3 regions of the Microbacterium sp. LWH3-1.2 genome follow, and region 2 is predicted to be linked to each of the others. Evidence: riboswitches for the same ligand, from Rfam matches in the RefSeq annotation. Region 2 holds a riboswitch; each other region holds the start of a gene.
What was found. Region 2 has a riboswitch for thiamine pyrophosphate ahead of thiM (hydroxyethylthiazole kinase). Riboswitches for the same ligand answer to the same signal wherever they lie in the genome.
Positions count from the first base shown of each region.

Region 1: it holds a riboswitch for thiamine pyrophosphate, as region 2 does, so the genes downstream of both, MRBLWH3_RS02235 (ECF transporter S component) here and thiM (hydroxyethylthiazole kinase) in region 2, are expected to answer to the same signal.
Region 3: it holds a riboswitch for thiamine pyrophosphate, as region 2 does, so the genes downstream of both, thiC (phosphomethylpyrimidine synthase ThiC) here and thiM (hydroxyethylthiazole kinase) in region 2, are expected to answer to the same signal.

Region 1 covers NZ_JBEGIK010000001.1:469,950-476,260, reverse strand. Annotated here, with positions in the region: gene MRBLWH3_RS02250 (aldo/keto reductase) at 1-421, shown strand, start outside; gene MRBLWH3_RS02245 (RbsD/FucU family protein) at 435-848, shown strand; gene MRBLWH3_RS02240 (D-alanyl-D-alanine carboxypeptidase family protein) at 867-2,516, opposite strand; TPP riboswitch at 2,554-2,663, shown strand; gene MRBLWH3_RS02235 (ECF transporter S component) at 2,656-3,300, shown strand; gene MRBLWH3_RS02230 (ABC transporter ATP-binding protein) at 3,302-4,777, shown strand; gene MRBLWH3_RS02225 (energy-coupling factor transporter transmembrane component T family protein) at 4,783-5,574, shown strand; gene MRBLWH3_RS02220 (SRPBCC domain-containing protein) at 5,622-6,128, opposite strand; gene MRBLWH3_RS02215 (aminoglycoside 3'-phosphotransferase) at 6,125-6,311, opposite strand, start outside.
Region 2 covers NZ_JBEGIK010000001.1:3,621,928-3,628,238, forward strand. Annotated here, with positions in the region: gene recR (recombination mediator RecR) at 1-205, opposite strand, end outside; gene MRBLWH3_RS16915 (DNA polymerase III subunit gamma and tau) at 209-2,383, opposite strand; TPP riboswitch at 2,516-2,610, shown strand; gene thiM (hydroxyethylthiazole kinase) at 2,601-3,419, shown strand; gene thiE (thiamine phosphate synthase) at 3,416-4,150, shown strand; gene thiD (bifunctional hydroxymethylpyrimidine kinase/phosphomethylpyrimidine kinase) at 4,147-5,595, shown strand; gene MRBLWH3_RS16935 (glycoside hydrolase family 65 protein) at 5,693-6,311, opposite strand, start outside.
Region 3 covers NZ_JBEGIK010000001.1:1,011,249-1,017,559, reverse strand. Annotated here, with positions in the region: gene thiO (glycine oxidase ThiO) at 1-537, opposite strand, end outside; gene thiC (phosphomethylpyrimidine synthase ThiC) at 546-2,279, opposite strand; TPP riboswitch at 2,278-2,386, opposite strand; gene MRBLWH3_RS04850 (TetR/AcrR family transcriptional regulator C-terminal domain-containing protein) at 2,439-3,038, opposite strand; gene MRBLWH3_RS04845 (biotin transporter BioY) at 3,116-3,763, shown strand; gene MRBLWH3_RS04840 (class I adenylate-forming enzyme family protein) at 3,760-4,854, shown strand; gene MRBLWH3_RS04835 (thiolase family protein) at 4,844-5,968, shown strand; gene MRBLWH3_RS04830 (energy-coupling factor ABC transporter ATP-binding protein) at 5,965-6,311, shown strand, end outside.

The DNA.
Region 1 (6,311 bases), 3.2 Mb from region 2:
CGTCGAGAGCGCCGATCTCGATCTCATCATGATCGCCGGCCGCTACACGCTGCTCGAGCAGCCGGCCGCCGATGCCGTGCTGCCGGCGTGTCACGAGCGCGGGACCGGGGTGGTCGCGGCATCCGTCTTCAACTCCGGACTGCTCGCGAAGGACGAGCCGTCCCGCGACGACCGGTACGAGTACGGGCGGATGCCGGAGCCGCTGTGGGAGCGCCTGCAGTCGATCCTCGCCGTGTGCCGCGCGCACGACGTGCCGCTGCCCGCCGCGGCCGTGCAGTTCCCGCTCCGCGACGCATCCGTGCGCTCGGTCGTCGTCGGCGGCAGCCGACCCGAGCAGTTGCGCCGGAACGCCGAGCTCATGGCGGTCGACATCCCCGCCGCCCTGTGGGACGACCTGGCCGCCGCGGGCCTCATCCGCTGACGAAGGGATCCTCATGCTCGAGGGCATCAACCCGCTGCTCACGGGGGAGTTGCTGCTCCACCTGGATCGCATGGGTCATTCCGACGCGGTCGTGATCGCCGACGCGCACTTCCCGGCGTGGGCGATCGGCGTGCGCGTCGTCGACCTTCCCGGCACGACGACCCCCGACGTGCTGGCGGCCGTGCGGAGCGTCGTGCCGCTCGACGACGCGCCCGCGCTCGACCTGATGACGTCGGCCGACGGAGAGGTGCTCGACGTGCAGCGCGAGCTCGCTGCCGCGGCAGGCGTCGACCTCCCGCGCTACATCGACAGGTTCGAGTACTACGAGGTCGCGAAGGCCGCGTACCTCGTCGTGCGCACGGGGGAGACCCGCACCTACGGGAATGCGCTGCTGCGCAAGGGCGTGGTCGGGCACCCGTCCGCCTGAGGGGGTCGCGGCCCCGCCTCAGCCGTTGAGGCCGAAGAGGTCCATCGGGTGCGTGAGGCGCCACCACGGCGACGGCTCGGTGATCTCGGCCGCGAGGGTCAGGTCGACGGTGGCCGCGTCGAGCGGTCCGGTCACGCTGAGCGAGCCGACGACTTCGCCGGCGTCGCGGCTGTCGCCCAGGTGGTAGGTGGTCGTGACGGTGCCGCTGCCACCGTTCCACAGGATCACCGACGCGTCGCCCGACGTGACGATGTCGACCTTGTCGCCCCACAGCGTCTCGACCTGACCGGCGACCGTGCTCGTTGTCACCGAGGGCTTGAGCTGCAGTTCCGACTCCATCTGCGCGTACAGCGCTCGGGACGCGGCGAGGCGTGCCTCGTCGTCGGACTGACCCAGCACCGATGCGTACAGGCGCACGGTCTTGTCGCCGATCATGACGTCCTTGGCCGAGAGCAGGTTCCAGGCGTCGAGCGTTCCGGTCTTGATGCCGACGACGCCCGGATCGGCGAGGAGACCGTTCGTGTTCTCGACCTTCCCCGCGCCCGGAAGATCCACGGACTGCTTCGCGACGATCTCGGCGATCACGGGGTGCGCCAGGGCCTTCTGCGCAAGCGTCACGAGGGCCTGGGGACTGGCCTCGTTACGCGGGTCCATGCCGGTGGGCTCGCGGACGGTGACGCCCGCAACGCCGTGGGCCGTGAGCCACGCGTTGGCGGCGGAGGCGTACACCGCGTCGGAGGGCCAGATGCCCTGGGCCAGGCGGTCGGCGTAGTTGTTCGCGGAGCCGACGAGCATGCCCTCGAGCATCTGGTACTCGGTGAGCGACCCCCCGACCGGGACGTCGAGCGCGGACTCGCCGCCCGAGCGGTACTGCCAGTAGCGCGAGCGGTCGGCCGACGAGAAGCGGTATTCCGGGCCCTGCTCGCCGACGGCGAGCGGCATCTCCTCCAGCACGACGAGCGCGGTCACCACCTTGGTGATGCTGGCGATCGCGGCGGGGTCGGCGGTCGAGGCGAGTGTTCCCGGGATGCCGGCGACGGCCTCCGCCGCGCTCCCCTCGGCGGGCCACGCGGGCGCGGCGGCGGGCGCCGCGATCGGCTGCACCTGGATCGCGGTCACCGTGGGGGCGACGGCGTGCAGAGGCCACAGCAGCATCGTCGCCGCGTACGCGCCGACGACGGCCGCGATCGCGAGCGTCGGCACGACGACGGCGGCCCGCAGGGGCGAGCGCCGGGGGGCGTCGGCGAGGAGATCGGCGTCGACCGTCACGTACGGCGTCGCCGCCGCGGTCAGGTCGACGGGCGCCGCGACGCGTTCGACGACGGTCTCGTCGACCCAGGCGAGCGCCGTGCGACCGTTCGGGGCGCCGGCTGCCGTCGTGGCGGTGGTGACGGTCGGGAGCGAGAGGCCGGAGGGGTCGACAACCTCCGTCGGGTTCCATGTCGCGACCGAGGGCACATCGGCGACGGGCACGGTCGCGATCGTCGGAGCGACCGGGGTCACATCGACCGGAGCCGTGCTCGTGGGCGGGGACACGGCATCCGTCTCACCCGTCTGCATCGTGAGGACGCCGACCTCAGGGACCTCTTCGGGACCCGGCGTCGGAACGGCACCGGTCTGCACGCGGCGCGCGCGACGCGTGGGCGCAGGGGTGTCGTCCGATGTCACCCACCCAAAATACCTGCTGAACCGGCGGTATACTCGTCGCCACAACCACGGGAGTCCGGTGAGTCGGGCTGAGAGGAAGCGACCCACGCTTCGACCGTCGAACCTGATCCGGATCATGCCGGCGCAGGGAGGAGATCACATGCACGCGTCCACGTCCGCATCCACCCCCGTTGCGGGCCGTTCGCAGGGCCCGCGCAGCCTGCGCTGGCGGGTCGTCGACATCGTCGTCGCCGCGGTGCTCGGTGTCGCGATCGGCCTCGTCTTCTGGGCCTGGAACACCGTCGGCTACGCCTGGTTCATCGCGATGGACGGCCTCACGCCGGGTCTCGGCGGCATCGCGGTCGGCATCTGGCTCATCGGCGGCGTCATCGGCGGCCTCGTCATCCGCAAGCCCGGCGCGGCGCTCCTGGTCGAGGTGATCGCCGCGATCGTGTCGATGCTCATCGGCAACGTGTGGGGTGTGTCGACTCTGCTGTCGGGACTGGTTCAGGGCCTCGGCGCCGAGCTGATCTTCGCGATCTTCCTGTACCGCCGCTTCACTCTTCCCGTCGCGATGCTCGCCGGTGCGGGCGCCGCTGTCGGCGCGTGGGTGTTCGAGCTCTTCTACGGCAGCTCGCCCAACATCCTGAAGACCCTCGAGTTCAACGTCATCTATCTGGTGTCGCTGGTCGTGTCGGGGGCACTGCTCGCGGGCGTCGTCGGCTGGTTCGCCGTGCGCGGGCTCGCGGCGACCGGAGCGCTGGGCCGTTTCGCCGTCGGACGCGAAGCGCGCCGCGAGGTCTGACGTGTCGGCGACCCGCCCGGCTCGCATCACGGCGGCGGGCTGGGGCTGGCGGTACGGCGGACGGCGGGCTCCCGCCGTCCGCGATGTCTCGTTCGCGATCGAGCCCGGCCAGCGCGTGCTCCTGCTGGGCGCGTCGGGCGCGGGCAAGTCCACGCTCCTCGCCGGGATGGCCGGCCTCCTCGGCGGCGCCGACGAGGGCGAAGAGACCGGCACGCTCCTCATCGACGGCGAGCGCGCGGAGACCCACCGTGGCCGCGTCGGGCTCGTGCTGCAAGACCCCGACTCGGGCGTCGTACTGTCGAAGGTCGGCGATGACGTGGCCTTCGGCTGCGAGAACCTCGGCGTGCCGGCATCCGAGATCCCTTCCCGCGTGGCCGAAGCGCTCGACGCCGTCGGGCTCGACGTGCCCGTCGTCCGCGCGACGAAGGCGCTCTCGGGCGGGCAGAAGCAGCGACTCGCCCTCGCCGGCGTCCTGGCGATGCGGCCCGGCGTGCTGCTGCTCGACGAGCCCACCGCCAATCTCGATCCGGACGGTGTCCGCGAGGTGCGCGACGCCGTCGAGCGCGCGGTGCGCGAGACCGGCGCCACCCTCGTCGTGATCGAGCACCGGACCGCCGTGTGGGCCGACCTGATGGACCGCGTCATCGTGGTCGGCGCTGACGGCGGGCTCCTCGCCGACGGCACGCCGGCCGAGGTGTTCGCGCGCCACGGTGCCACGCTCGCCGCCGCGGGGGTGTGGGTGCCGGGCCATCCGGTCGATCTGCCCGTGCTCGCCGCAGCCCCGGCGGAGGCGCCGACGGCGGTGGCAGCATCCGCTCTCTCGATCTCCCGTGACGGCCGCACGATCGTGCGCGCGGGGCTCGACCTCGCCGTCCCGCGGGCCGCGGCGACGGTGATCACCGGGCCGAACGGCGCCGGAAAGTCGACGCTCGCGCTGACGCTCGCGGGGCTGCTGCCCGAGGCGGCGGGTCGCGTCGAGTGCGCACCCGAGCTGGCAGGACGCTCTGGGCGACGCCCCTCGAGATGGACGTCGCGCGAGCTGCTCACGCGCATCGGCACCGTGTTCCAGGAACCCGAGCACCAGTTCCTCGCCCCGACCGTGCGCGACGAGCTCGCGATCGGACCGCGATCGCGGGGCGTCGATGCGGCCGCGGTCGACGAGATCGTCGGAGAGCTCCTCGAACGGCTGCACCTCGCGCCCCTCGCCGCCGCGAACCCGTTCACGCTGTCGGGTGGCCAGAAGCGCCGGCTGTCGGTGGCGACCGTGCTCGCCGACGCGCCACCGGTCATCGTGCTCGACGAGCCGACCTTCGGACAGGACCGTCGCGGGTGGATCGAGCTCGTGCAGCTGCTGCAGTCCGAGATCGCGGCGGGCACGACGGTCGTCGCCGTCACCCACGACGAGGACGTGCTGCGTCATCTCGGTGGCCACCGCATCGAGCTCGGCGCTCCCGTGCATGCGGGGGCGCCATCGTGACCGCCATCGACACGCGCGCCGTCGAGGCCCCGGCGCCTTCCCCCGCCTGGCTCGACGGGGTGAACCCCGTCACCAAGATCGTGCTCGCGCTGCTGCTGTCGGTGCCCCTCTTCGCCTCGATCGACGCCACCAGCGCCCTCGTGGCGATCGTGCTCCAGCTCGCCTGCATCCCGCTGACCGGCTTGGCGGCCGTGACGGTGCTGAAACGGATGCTGCCGATCCTGGTCTTCGCGCCGGTCGCGGGTGTGAGCATGCTGCTGTACGCGGAACCGGGCGGCACCGTGTACTGGTCGTTCTGGTACGCGACGATCAGCGACGACTCGATCGCGCTGGCCGTCGCGGTGTGCCTGCGAGTGCTCGCGCTCGCACTGCCGACGATCCTGCTCTTCGGTCGCACCGATCCCACCGAACTCGCCGAGGCGCTCGCACAGGTCGCGAAGCTGCCCTCGCGGTTCGTGCTCGGCGTGCTCGCGGGCACCCGCACGCTGGGGCTCTTCCTCGACGACTGGCGCAGCATGAGCCTCGCGCGTCGCGCGCGCGGCGTCGGCGACTCGGGCGCCATCCGCCGGTTCTTCTCGATGGCGTTCGTGCTGCTCGTGTTCGCGGTGCGTCGCGGCACCAAGCTCGCGATGGCGATGGAGGCGCGCGGCTTCGGCTCCGGCATCCCGCGCACGTGGGCGCGCCCGTCGCGCCTGCACCCGCGCGACGCGGTGGCGCTGCTCGGCGGCACCGTGATCATGGCGTTGGCGATCGGCGCCGCGGTGGCCGCGGGCACCTTCCGCTTCGTCTGGTCGTGAGCCTCCCGGCGACCGAAGTCGCGCGGGCGTGATCCCAGGGCCCGAGGTCAGCCGCCGGCCACCAGCCGCTCGTAGCCGGGCTGGAGCGCGGGGAAGTAATCGTCCCACTTGACCGTTGCGACCTCGACGCCGGCCTGGGCGGCCACCAGTCGATCGAGGTAGTACTCCCAGCCCGGCCCGATCGAGCCGACCTCGTCCTCAGGGTTGAGTCGCTGGCCGAAGGTGAGCACCGTGTCTCCGTGCTCGTCCGAGGCGAGCTCGAACCAGAGGTGCCACGCACCCGACCCGGCCGAGGTGTCGCCGGCGAAGCGCCGGGGGCGGTCGCACTCGAGGATCGTGTACTCCTCGGCCGCGGCATCCGGATCCTCCGCCGTCATGTAGAACGTGACGTGCCCGCTCGCTGGATCGCCCTCCCAGCGGCCGATCCAGCGCTCGAGCCGCGCCGAGTCGGTGAGCTCGCGCCACACCTCGTCGGCCGTCGCGCGGAAGCGTCGCAGGATCACGAGGTTGGGCTTGCCGTCGATGTCGCAGACGTTGCCGGTGATGTCGGTCATGTCGCGTTCCAGAGCTCCCGGTAGTACGACAGGCGCTCGCGATCGGGTTCGACCCCGTACGCCTCGATGAGGGCGTCCTCCCATCCCTCGCCATAGTTCCACGCCGTCGACATCGACGCCACGGCGATGTCGGCCCAGCGGTCGCCGACGCCCAGAGCCCCGAGGTCGACGTGCCCGCTCCAC
Region 2 (6,311 bases):
AGCAGCGTTCCTGCTCGGAGACGTTGCCGCACACCTCGCAGAAGCGCACCCGCTCGCGCACCTCGCTGAGCAGCTCGGCGAGGTGCGACACGTCGAAGTTCGGCGTCTGCAGGATGTGGAACGCGATGCGCTGGGCCGATTTCGGCCCGATCCCGGGAAGGCGGCCGAATTCGTCGATGAGGTCTTGGACGATGCCGTCGTACATGGGCTAGCTGAACCTCGTGGGCGGCTCGTAGGGCTCCTCGCGGACGAACGTGGCGCCGAGCACCTGGCGCACCACCGCCTCGCCGTAGCGCTGCACGCCACCGTTGCGCGTCGTCACCACCGGCGTCAGCGGCGGCGCGACCGTCGGAGGCACCGGAAGATCAGAGACAGCGTCCGTGTCGTCATCGTCATCGTCGCGCTCGGACGGCGGAGCGATCTCCGTGCGCGGCAGGACCTGGCCCTCGCGCGGCGGCGCGAGCGTCGCGACCCGTGCAGTCGCGGCCTCGGCATCTTCGGGCTCGTCGTCGACCGCGAACTGCGCGGGCATCTCAGCGGGGAAGGCAGCGGGGCCCGGGTCAGGCGGCGGGGCGTCGTCGTCGGAGGGGATGGCCGCGACAGCCCAGTCCGTCACGGGCGCGACGGATGCCGGCGCCGAAGCCGTCGCCCGGGGCACGGCGGCAGGAGCCGCCGCCCGTGGCGCGGCCGATGCTGACGCACGCGGTGGCGCGGCCTGCGCGTTCCGCGACCCGCTCGGCACGTCATCGGTGGAGCGCGTCGTCGGTGCCTCTGCCGCCTGGCGCGGAGCCTCGCGGCCGGGGTCGGATGCCGCCGGCGCCATCGGGGCGGGCCCGGATCCGCCGGCGGGGTCGTGACGGGCGATGTACTTCACGCGGATGCCGAGCACGGCCAGGATCGCCTGGCGCAGGTCTTCGCTGGGCCCCTTGCCGGCAGCGAGCTGCTTGAACTTCGCCACGTCGCTCTGGCTCGAGAACGCCAGCGTGAGCACGTCGTCGTCGAGCGCCACGGTGCGGGCGCCCGACGCGAGCATCCAGGACGAGCGACTCACGTTCTCGAGTTGCGCGAGCACCTGCGGCCAGGACTGCTGCAGGCGGTCGAGGGTGACCGGTCCGGCGGGTACGGGAGGTGCAGCCATGGGCGCCGGCTCGGCGGTCGGCGCGGTCGGAGCCGCGGCGGTCGGAGCCGCGGCGGTCGGAGCCGCGGCAGACGGCGCGACCGGAGCGGCCGGCACAGCGACCGACGCAGGGGGGACGACCGGCGCCGCAGCGGGCGCGGCGCCTGCGCCGCGTGCGAGCACCCGCGCGACCATCAGCTCGAGTTGCAGCCGCGGCGAGGTGGCGCCGGTCATGTCGTCGAGGGTCGCGATGACGAGGTCGGCGATGTGCGACAGCCGTGCCGGGCCGAACGCGTCGGCCTGACGCCGCATGCGCGCGAGGTCGTCCGCGGAGACGCCGCGCAGCACGGCAGAGGCGCCCTGGCCGGTCGCCGACACGACGATGAGGTCGCGCAGGCGCTCGAGCAGGTCGTCGACGAAGCGGCGGGGGTCTTGTCCGGTCTGCACCACGCGGTCGACCGCGGCGAAGGCGGCCGACGCGTCGGACGCGGCGAAGGCGTCGATCACCTCGTCGAGCAGCTCGGCGTGCGTGTAGCCGAGGAGCGCGACGGCGCGGGCGTAGGTGACCTTCGCGTCTTCCGAACCGGCGATGAGCTGGTCGAGCAGCGACAGCGTGTCTCGCGGAGAGCCGCCGCCGGCGCGCACGACCAGGGGCAGTACGCCCTGCTCGACGTCGACACCCTCCTGCCCGCACAGCTGCTCGACGTACTCGAGCATCGCCGCCGGTGGCACGAGGCGGAACGGGTAGTGGTGCGTGCGCGAGCGGATGGTGCCGATGACCTTCTCGGGCTCGGTCGTGGCGAAGATGAACTTCACGTGGTCGGGCGGCTCTTCCACGAGCTTCAGCAGGGCGTTGAAGCCCTGCGGCGTGACCATGTGCGCCTCGTCGAGGATGAAGATCTTGAAGCGGTCGCGGGCAGGCGCGAACACCGCGCGCTCGCGCAGATCGCGGGCGTCGTCGACGCCGTTGTGACTCGCGGCGTCGATCTCGACGACGTCGAGCGAGCCGCCGCCACCGCGACCGAGCTCGACACAGCTGTCGCACGTGCCGCACGGTGTGTCGGTCGGACCCTGCGCGCAGTTGAGGCAGCGCGCGAGAATACGCGCCGACGTGGTCTTTCCGCACCCTCGGGGACCCGAGAACAGGTACGCATGACCGACGCGATCGCCGCGCAATGCCGTCATGAGCGGCTCGGTGACCTGCGACTGCCCGATCATCTCGCCGAACGACTCGGGCCGGTAGCGGCGGTACAGGGCAGTGGTCACTCCCCCAGCCTACGGCGTGGGGCCGACACTTCGGCGGGCGCATCGCATCGCATCGCGGCTTCGGCTCCACCGCGCCCGCGGGCGACGTCGACACACGGCGATGCCCCGTCGAGATCGCCTGCTAGATTGCTCCGCAGTGACACGGGGTGCCCGCACGGCGGGCTGAGAGCACACCCGTCGAACCTGATCTCGATCATGCGAGCGAAGGGATGTCGCGATGAACGCGCGCACCGAAGCACACCTGTCCCCCTTCTCCCCCGCCACCGCGCTGACGGCGCTGCGGGAGGCGTCACCCCTGGTGCAGTGCATCACGAACGCGGTGGTGACGAACTACACGGCGAACGCCCTGCTCGCGGTGGGCGCCTCGCCCGCGATGTGCGACATCCCGGGCGAGGCCGGGCTCTTCGCGGGGATCGCCGACGGAGTGCTGGTGAACCTCGGCACGCCCACCGCCGAGCAGCGCGATGCCGCTCGCGAGGCGGTCCGCGCCACCTCGAGCTGGGTGCTCGATCCCGTCGCCGTCGGCGTTCTCCCTGTGCGCACGGCCGTCGTCGCCGAACTGCTCGAGCACCGTCCCGCCATCGTCCGCGGCAACGCCTCGGAGATCCTCGCCCTCGCCGGCGAGGGCGGCGGCGGTCGCGGAGTCGACGCGACGGATGGAACGGATGCTGCTGCCGGCGCCGCACGATCGCTCGCGCTGCGCACCGGCGGCGTGGTCGCCGTGTCGGGTCCGGTCGATCTCGTCACCGACGGCGAGCATGTCGTCCGTATCCACGGCGGGGACGCGCTCCTCACCCGCGTCACCGGCGGCGGCTGCTCACTGGGCGCGGTGATGGCCGCGCTCGTCGGCGTGTGCGCGCCGTTCGAGGCGGCGGTGGCGGCATCCGTCCTCTATGCGGTCGCGTCGGAACGCGCGGCCGCTCGTGCGGAGGGGCCGGGGTCGTTCGCCGTGGCCTTCCTCGACGCGCTGGACGCCCTCGCGGCCGACTCGGCCGAGCTCGACGCGCGCGTCGCCGACACCCTCGCCCTCCGATGAGCGGCGTCGTTGCGATGCGCCGCGGGGACCTGCACCTGGTCACCGACGAGCGGGTGCCCTTCGACCGGCTCTGCGACATCGTCGATGCCGCCGCGGGTGCGGGCGCGGACGTCGTGCAGCTGCGGGCGAAGTCCGTCACCGCCCGCGAGCTGCTGCGGCAGGCCGTCGTGCTGTCGGGGGTCGTCGACGGGCGCAGCCTGCTGGTCATCGACGACCGCGTCGACGTCGCCCTCGCTGCCCGCGATGCCGGGGCGCGCATCGACGGCGTGCACCTCGGTCAGAGCGATCTGCCGCCGGAGACCGCGCGGCGACTGCTCGGCACGCATGCCGTGATCGGGTGGACGGCGAACACCGTGGCGCATCTTGCCGCGGCATCCGCACTCCCCCCGCGGACGATCGACTATCTCGGCGTGGGCGTGATCCGCCCGACCTCCACCAAGCCGGATCACCCTCCGGTGCTGGGGATAGACGGATTCGCCGCGCTCGCCGCGACCGCCCCTCTGCCGTGCATCGCGATCGGGGGCGTGACGGTGGACGATGTGCCGGCGCTGCGCTGGGCCGGGGCGGCCGGCATCGCGGTGGTGTCGGCGATCTGCGCCGCCGACGACCCCGGCGCGATGACGCGGGCACTTCGAGACGCGTGCCACGACCCGCTGGCCGACGCGCCGACCGACCCCTCGGGCTCGTCCAGGGGACGCACCCCGGACGCGAGGCTGGAGGCGGCGCGGTGACAGCGATCCCCCGGGTGCTCAGCATCGCCGGCACCGATCCGACTGGCGGCGCAGGCGTGCAGGCCGACCTCAAGTCGATCGGGGCGCTCGGCGGCTATGGCATGGCCGTCGTCACCGCTCTCGTCGCGCAGAACACGCGCGGCGTCCGCGACGTCCACGTGCCGCCCGTCGCGTTCCTCGGAGCGCAACTGGACGCCGTGTCGGACGATGTCCGGATCGACGCCGTCAAGATCGGGATGCTGCAGTCCGCCGAGATCATCGGCACGGTCCGGGAGTGGCTGGCGCGGGTGCGCCCTCCGGTGGTCGTGCTCGATCCGGTCATGGTCGCCACCAGCGGCGACCGGCTGCTGGATCCGGCCGCCGAGGACGAACTGCGCGCGCTGTGCGCGGAGGCCGATCTCGTCACCCCGAACCTCGCCGAGCTGGCGGTGCTCACCGGGCGCCCCGCGGCGACGACATGGGAGCACGCGGTCGACGACGCCCGCGCTCTCGTCCAGGCCAGCGGCACCACCGTGCTGCTGAAGGGCGGGCACCTCGCAGGGGCCGCCTGCCCCGACGCCATCGTGGGTCCCGACGGGGTGCACGAGCTCGCCGGCCGACGCGTCGACACACGCCACACCCACGGCACCGGCTGTTCGCTGTCGTCGGCGATGGCGACGCTGCGGGCGGCGGGTGCGTCGTGGCCCGACGCGCTGAAGCGCGCCAAGGAGTGGCTGACGGGCGCCCTCGTTCACGCGGACGCGCTGCACGTCGGCACCGGCAACGGCCCGGTCGACCACTTCCACGAGCTGCGCCGCGCGCAGGGTGCGGCCGGCTCCTGGTCGCAGCGGGCATGGGATGCCTCGGCCGACGTCCGAGCGCAGGTCGACGCCGGCCGGTTCGTGGGCGGCCTCGGCGACGGCTCGCTGCCGCGAGAGGTGTTCCTGCGCTATCTGGCGCAGGATGCCCTCTACCTGGGCGAGTACTCCCGCGTGCTGGCGCGGGCGAGCACGCTTGCCCCGACAGCGCAGGAGCAGGTCTTCTGGGCGCGCTCGGCCGAGTCCGCCATCGTCGAGGAGCGCCGGCTCCACGAGACCCACGTCGAGTCCGCAGCATCCGTTCCCGAACCGCAGATGCTCGCCTACACGAACCATCTGCACGCGTCGGGGGCGTCGTACGGCGAGTTGGTCGCCGCACTGCTGCCGTGCTTCTGGCTGTATACCGACCTCGGCACACGGCTCGCCGCGCGCAGGCACGACGGGCATCCGTACGACGATTGGCTCGCGCTGTACGGCGATCCCGCGTTCGCGGAGGCGACCGCACGTGCCATCGAGATCGCCGACGCGGCGGCGCGCGAGGCCGGGCCCCGCGAGAGGGCCCGCATGAACGCCGCGTTCGCCCGGTCGATGGCGCACGAGCTCGAGTTCTTCGAGGCCCCGGCGCGCCCCGCCCTCGTCGACGGGTGACGCGCGGCGCCGGCGAGATCAGGAGATCCGGCGGCCACAGGACGATTCCCGCTCGTATCGTCCTGCGTCCGCCGGATCGCCTGTCCTGGCGAAGCGGCTAGACGTCGGCGCCGTGCTCGACGTCGGCGGCTCCCACGATGATCGGGATCGTCGAGGTGACGGTGGGCACCGACGCCGACAGCAGTGAGCCGTCCTCGCGGCGCGCGTCGCCGAGCTCGCGCAGCGACGGCCGGCCCGGGATGACCGGCCCCTGCCCGGCGAGCGGTGCCACCACCTCTTCGCCCGCACCGACCACGTAGCCCACGCCCCGCACGCTGAAGCCGACGGGGTCGCCCTCCGTGGCCCGCACGCGAAGTTCGCCACGGGTGACCGTGACGACCAGGCGCGTGCCGTGCCAGTGCAGCACGAACTCGAGGGATGGCCACGAGGCGGGAAGCCGCGGGTCGAATGACAGCTCGCCGAAGTGGTCGCGCATGCCGCCGAAACCGGAGACCAGCGCGGTCCACACGCCACCGGCCGACGCCACATGCACACCGTCGGCGGCGTTGTGGTGCAGGTCACCGAGGTCGACGAAGATCGACTGCCGGAAGTACTCGAGCGCGAGGTCCTGGTAGCCGACCTCGGCGGCGAGGATCGACTGCACGACCGCCGACAGCGTCGAGTCGCCCGTGGTCAGCGGGTCGTAGTACTCGAAGTCGGCGAGCTTGTCCTCGTCG
Region 3 (6,311 bases), 2.6 Mb from region 2:
GATCCCCACCTGCCGCCCCTGGCGGGCCGCGCGCACGAGCTCGTCGAGGAGCCGGGCCGCGAGCATGCGGGGGTCGATCTGATGGTCGCCCGCAACACGGTAGACACTGGTCACCCGCGGCCCGAGCAACGGTTCGCGGATTCGAGCGTCGCTCGTCGTCAGCGGCTCGACGTCGAGCTGAGCACGACGATGGGCGGCGTGGAGATCTGCCAGCGCCTGCCGGTCCCCGTGGTCGACACCGACCAGCAGCGTCTCGTTGCGGAGGTAACCCACCGCCTCGTCCACCGGTTCCAGCTCGCGCACGAATCCGGGATACAGTGCCGCGGACTCCCGCATCGCGGGCAGGAGCGCATCCTCCTGGAAGTTGTACTCGCTGACCGGAGCGAGCATTCCCGCCGCCGCGAAGGTGGCTCCCTGAGCCGGAGCCGGGTCGACGAGTTGCACCGAGCGCCCGCTCCGCGCGGCGCGCCACGCGATGCTCAGCCCGATGATCCCTCCTCCGACGACGATCACATCGGCTGTCGATCGGTCGGCCATTGCGAGCCCTACTGCGCCCGCAGCGCCGTCACGGGAAGGTAGACCCTCCCGCCGGAATCCCTGAACTCCGCGGCCTTCTCCACCATCCCGGCGGCCCGCGCGGACTCGGTGACGAGCCCGAACTGATCGCGGATGTCCTGCGAGATGCGCATGGAGCAGAACTTCGGCCCGCACATCGAGCAGAAGTGCGCTGTCTTCGCCGGCTCGGCCGGCAGGGTTTCGTCGTGGAATGCCTCCGCCGTGACCGGGTCGAGCGACAGCGCGAACTGGTCCCGCCACCGGAATTCGAACCGCGCCTTCGAGAGCGCGTCATCCCGAGCATGCGCGCCCGGGTGCCCCTTCGCGAGGTCGGCTGCGTGCGCGGCGATCTTGTAGGTGATCACGCCGGTCTTCACGTCGTCGCGGTTCGGCAGCCCGAGGTGTTCCTTCGGGGTGACGTAGCAGAGCATCGCCGTCCCGTAGCGGGCGATCTCGGTGGCCCCGATCGCGGACGTGATGTGGTCGTAGCCAGGCGCAACGTCCGTCACGAGCGGCCCGAGCGTGTAGAACGGCGCACCGTCGCACAGCTCCTGCTGGCGCTCGACGTTCTCGCGCACCAGATGGAACGGCACGTGGCCGGGGCCCTCGACCATCACCTGGACGTCGCGCTTCCACGCCCGCCTGGTCAGCTCGGCGAGGGTGTCGAGTTCCGCGAACTGCGCGGCGTCGTTGGCGTCGGCGATCGATCCCGGACGAAGTCCGTCACCGAGCGAGAAGGCGACGTCGTACTGGGCGAAGATCTCGCAGAGCTCGTCGAAGTGGGTGTACAGGAAGTTCTCCTGGTGGTGCGCCAGGCACCAGCCGGCCATGATCGAGCCGCCGCGTGAGACGATGCCGGTGACCCGCTCGGCCGTGAGCGGAACGTACCGCAGCAGCACGCCGGCGTGGACGGTCATGTAGTCCACGCCTTGCTCGCACTGCTCGATGACCGTGTCGCGATAGACCTCCCAGGTGAGCGCCGACGCGTCGCCGTTCACCTTCTCGAGCGCCTGGTAGATCGGCACAGTGCCGATCGGCACCGGCGAGTTGCGCACGATCCACTCGCGGGTGGTGTGGATGTCATCCCCGGTCGACAGGTCCATCACGGTGTCGGCGCCCCAGGTCGTCGCCCACTGCAGCTTGGACACCTCGTCGGCGATCGAGCTCGTCACCGCGGAGTTGCCGATGTTGGCGTTGATCTTCACGAGGAATGCCTTGCCGATGATCATCGGCTCCGACTCGGGGTGATTCACGTTGCTCGGGATGATCGCCCGCCCGGCCGCGACCTCGGAGCGCACCAGCTCCACGTCGCAGCCCTCGCGCAGTGCGACGAACCGCATCTCCGGGGTGATCACCCCGTTCCGGGCGTAATGCATCTGAGTGACCCTGCGCCCCGCCTTCGCCCGGCGCGGGCGGCGCTTCTCGCCTTTCCATTCGACGGATGCTGCGCCCCGGCGCACCGCGGAACGGCCGTCGTCGTGAAGGTCGCGGTCGCGGCCGGAATACTCGTCGGTGTCGTCGCGGGCGACGATCCACTTCTCGCGCAGCGGCTCGAGTCCCCGCTCCGGGTCGCTCTCAGACCCTTGCGTGCGGTACACGGTCACGGGTGCGTTGGTCGAGCCGTCGGGAGACGGGTCCAGCAGAATCTGGTCGACAGGCACTCGGATGTCGTGTTCGGCGTCGTGCAGATGCGCGAGAACGCGTGATGAATGGACGGACTCCATGGAGGCGACTCCTACTTCCTTCGCCGGCATTACCCGGACAGGTTCGAACGGTCGCGGGCCGCGTCAGCCCGATCTCAGCCCTTGCGAGGGCACCCGTGTGGATAGCGCAACGGTACCGCAACCGTCCGGGCCGACGCACACCGTGTCGGATCCCGTCGGTCAGCCGTCGAGGCGACGGGACCGCAAACCCCCCACGAGGAGTTCGACACCGAACGCGAAATCGGCCTCGGGGACGTCGTCGTGCCGGAGTGCCCCAGGCGGGTCGCCGTGAACGCCCAGTTGGCGGTACTGCTGTCGTTGCTGCTCGTGCAGGACCTGACCGAGCACGAAGTGCAGCAGGGCGGATGTCGCCCGACGGACCGATTCGTCGTCGAATCCGCCGGCGGCGATCGCTGCGGCGAGGCGCTCGTGCGCTGCCCGGGATCCGAGCCCGAGAGCGAAGGTGCTCGCGACGAGCTCAGCACCGTCGCGGTGGGCCAGCAGCGCTCGGCGCAGCGCGGAGGCTTCGGCGCGAACCCGAGACGCCCAATGCAGGTCAGCCGATCCGGGGTCGACCTCGGTGACGATCCGGTCGGAGAGTTCCGCCAGCAGGCTCTGCTTGTTCGGGAAATGCCAGTAGAGGGCGCTGGGCTGCACCTCCAGCGCGGCCGCGAGCCGGCGCATCGTCAGGTCGGGGAGGCCGTACTCGTCGAGGATCCGCATCGCGGCGTGCGCCACCTCGTCACGGGTGTGACCCCGATTTGCTCTCGCCGTCCCCATCAGCCCACTATATTGAACACTGTTCTAGTGAACGGTGTTCAGGTGACACTCCTCCCCGGCAGAAGGGACCTCGTCCGATGGCCACACCCCCCGCTTCCTCACTCGACCGACCGGCACGCGCGAGCGCACTCGACGCGACCGCTCTCGCCCGCGTCGCGGTGTTCGCCGCCATCATCGCCGTCCTGGGCCTGCCGGGAGGGTTCACGATCCTGGGGTCGGTCCCGATCACGGCGCAGACTCTCGGCGTGATGCTCGCGGGCGCCATCCTCGGCCCCTGGCTCGGTGCGCTCTCGGTCACGGTGCTGCTCGGTCTCGTCGCGGCGGGCATGCCGCTGTTGGCGGGCGGTCGCGGCGGGATCGGGGTGTTCTTCGGACCGTCCGCCGGCTACCTGCTCGGGTGGATCGCCGGCGCGATCGTGATCGGGCTCATCGTGCACGCCGGCGGCCGCAAGCCCACGACCGGGCGCACGCTGCTCGGGATCGTGGTCGGCGGCATCCTCGTCGTCTACGCCTTCGGAATCCCGGTGCAGAGCCTCGTGACGCGACTGCCGCTCGGAGAGACGGCGCTGACCAGCCTGGTGTTCGTGCCCGGCGACCTCGTGAAGGCCGTGCTCGCGACGGCGATCGTGGTCTCGCTGGTGCGGGCATACCCGCGGGCGTTCCGCCGGACGTGGACGATGAAGCCCGCCGCCGTGGCCGACAGCGATCCCACCACCGTGTCGTGATCATCCCGCTGGGCGGCGAGGTCGCCGGTCTCCTCGAGCGTGTGCGCGAGGTTCGCGATGCGGGCGACATCCCGCTCGTGGGCGATCCTCGCTGGCCCCGCGCCCAATGGGAGGCGGTGCTCGGGGCGGCAGCAAAGGCCGGCTCGCCCGAGGGCATCGCCTGGGCCTCGCTCACGTCGGGGAGCAGCGGCAGTCCACGGCTCGTTCTGCGCACCGCATCCTCGTGGAGCGACTCGTTCCCGGCGATCTCGGAACTGCTGTGCGCGGATCCGGGCGAGGCGGTGGCACTGACCGCGCCGCCCGCCTCCTCGCTGACGCTCTTCTCGATCGCGCACGCACTGTCGGGTGGCCCGCGCCCGGTGCTCGGCGCCGTCGACGGCGCGGAGGTCACGTGCCTGCACGGCACTCCGCAGGCACTGCGGGCGATTCTCGACGCGGGCGCGCCACCGCAGCTGCGGACCGCGCTCGTGGGGGGCTCGCACCTCGACACCGCGCTCCGGGAGCGGGCGCGGGTTGCCGGCATCCGTGTCGTGTCTTACTACGGGGCGGCCGAGCTCTCGTTCGTCGCCATCGACCACGGCGACGGAATGCGCGCGTTTCCCGGCGTCGAGCTGGCGATCCGCGACGGCGAGCTGTGGGTGCGGTCGCCGTTCGTGGCGTCCGGGTACGCGGGCGCGCCCGGTCCGCTGCGCCGCGACGGCGATTGGGCGACGGTCGGCGACCGCGCCGAGCTCATCGACGGACGACTGCGTCTCCTCGGACGCGCGGACGATGCCATCCTGAGCGCATCCGCGACGATCGTGCCCGAGGAGGTCGAAGAGGTTCTGCGCACGATCCCGGGTGTCCGCGATGCGATCGTGTTCGGTCTTCCACGCGAACGGATCGGGGCGCTGATCGCGGCATTCGTCGAGCTCGAAGGCCCCGGCCCCGACGCCGCTCTGCGCGAGATCATTGCGACGCGCCTGGCACCGGCGCATCGCCCACGCCAGTGGTTCGCCGGCGAGCTGCCGCGCACCGCGTCGGGCAAAGCGGCGCGCGCCGAAGCCGTGCGCCGAGTGTGCGATGGGGAGGTGTCGCGCCTTGTCGTCTGACCGCGACCCCGTGATCATCGCCGCCCGGCGGACGCCCATCGCCACGCGTGGCCGGGGACTCGCTGGACGGAGCGTCGGCGACCTCGGCGGGGCAGTGATCCGAGAGGCACTGGCGGATGCGCAGGCACTGACCTGTTCGCCCGTCGACGTGGCCGACGTCCTGCTCGGCAACTGCATGGGCCCGGGTGGCAACCCCGGGCGGATCGCCGCACTTGCCGCGGGGCTCGGTCCCGAGGTTCCTGGCGGCACCGTCGACAGGCAGTGCGGCAGCGCGCTCGCCGCCGTGGTCGACGCGGTGGCCGCGATCCGCGCGGGCGACGAGCGCGTGCGGGTGGCCGGGGGCGTCGAGAGCCCCTCGACCGCCCCGGTGCGCATCACGGACGGCGTGCCGTACGACCGCGCCCCCTTCACCCCGCCGGGCTTCCCCGACCCCGACATGACACGGGCGGCCGAGGACCTCGCGGCGCACGACGGCATCCCACGGAGCCGGCAGGACGCACATGCGGCGCGCAGTCACGCGCGGGCGCGGGCCGCGCTCGCCGCCGGTCGCTTCGACGCCGAGCTCGTCCCGTTCGCGGGACTCCGCCACGACGACGCGATCGGCGGCGCCGAGCCGCTGCTGCCACGACTGCCTGCCCTCTTCCCCGGCGGAACCGTCACGGCGGGCACCTCGACGCGCATCGGCGACGGCGCGGCCGTCGTCGTCGTCGCTCCCGCCGGCACCGCGCCCGGTCTCGCCGTACGCACGGCCGCGGTGGTCGGCTGCGACCCCGCGCTGCCCGGCATCGGCGCGGCGCCCGGCATCCACTCCGCGCTGCGCGCAGCAGGCGCGACGGTCGCCGACGTCGAGGCGTTCGAGATCGTGGAAGCCTTCGCCGCGCAGAGCATCGCCGTGCTCGACCGAATCGGCGTCGACGAGGACGACCCACGGGTGTGCGCGGACGGCGGCGCGCTCGCCCTCGGTCATCCGTGGGGCGCGAGCGGGGCGGTCGCTCTGGTGCGGCTGTTCGCCCGGCTCGTGCGCGCGGACCGGCCGGCGGGCACGCTCGGTGTCGCCGCGGCGTCGGTCGGCGGTGGGCTGGGAATCGCCGCCGTCGTCGAGGTGGTGCGATGACGATCCGGCTGGTCGCCGCCGATCTCCGCCTCGGCGAGACCGACGTCCTGCGCGACGTGACGGTCGACCTCGCCGCGCGCACCGTCGCGGTCATCGGCGAGAACGGCTCGGGCAAGTCGACGTTCGCCCGCCTCATCGGCGGCCTGGTGCGACCCACCAGCGGGACGATCAGCGTCCTGGGGCTCGACGCTGTCAGGCATGCGGCGGAACTGCGACGACGCACCGCGATCGTGTTCAGCAACCCCGACGCGCAGATCGTGATGCCCACCGTCGCCGAGGACGTCGCGTTCTCACTCCGGGCCGAACGGATGCCGCCCGCCGACGTCCGCGAACGGGTCTCAGC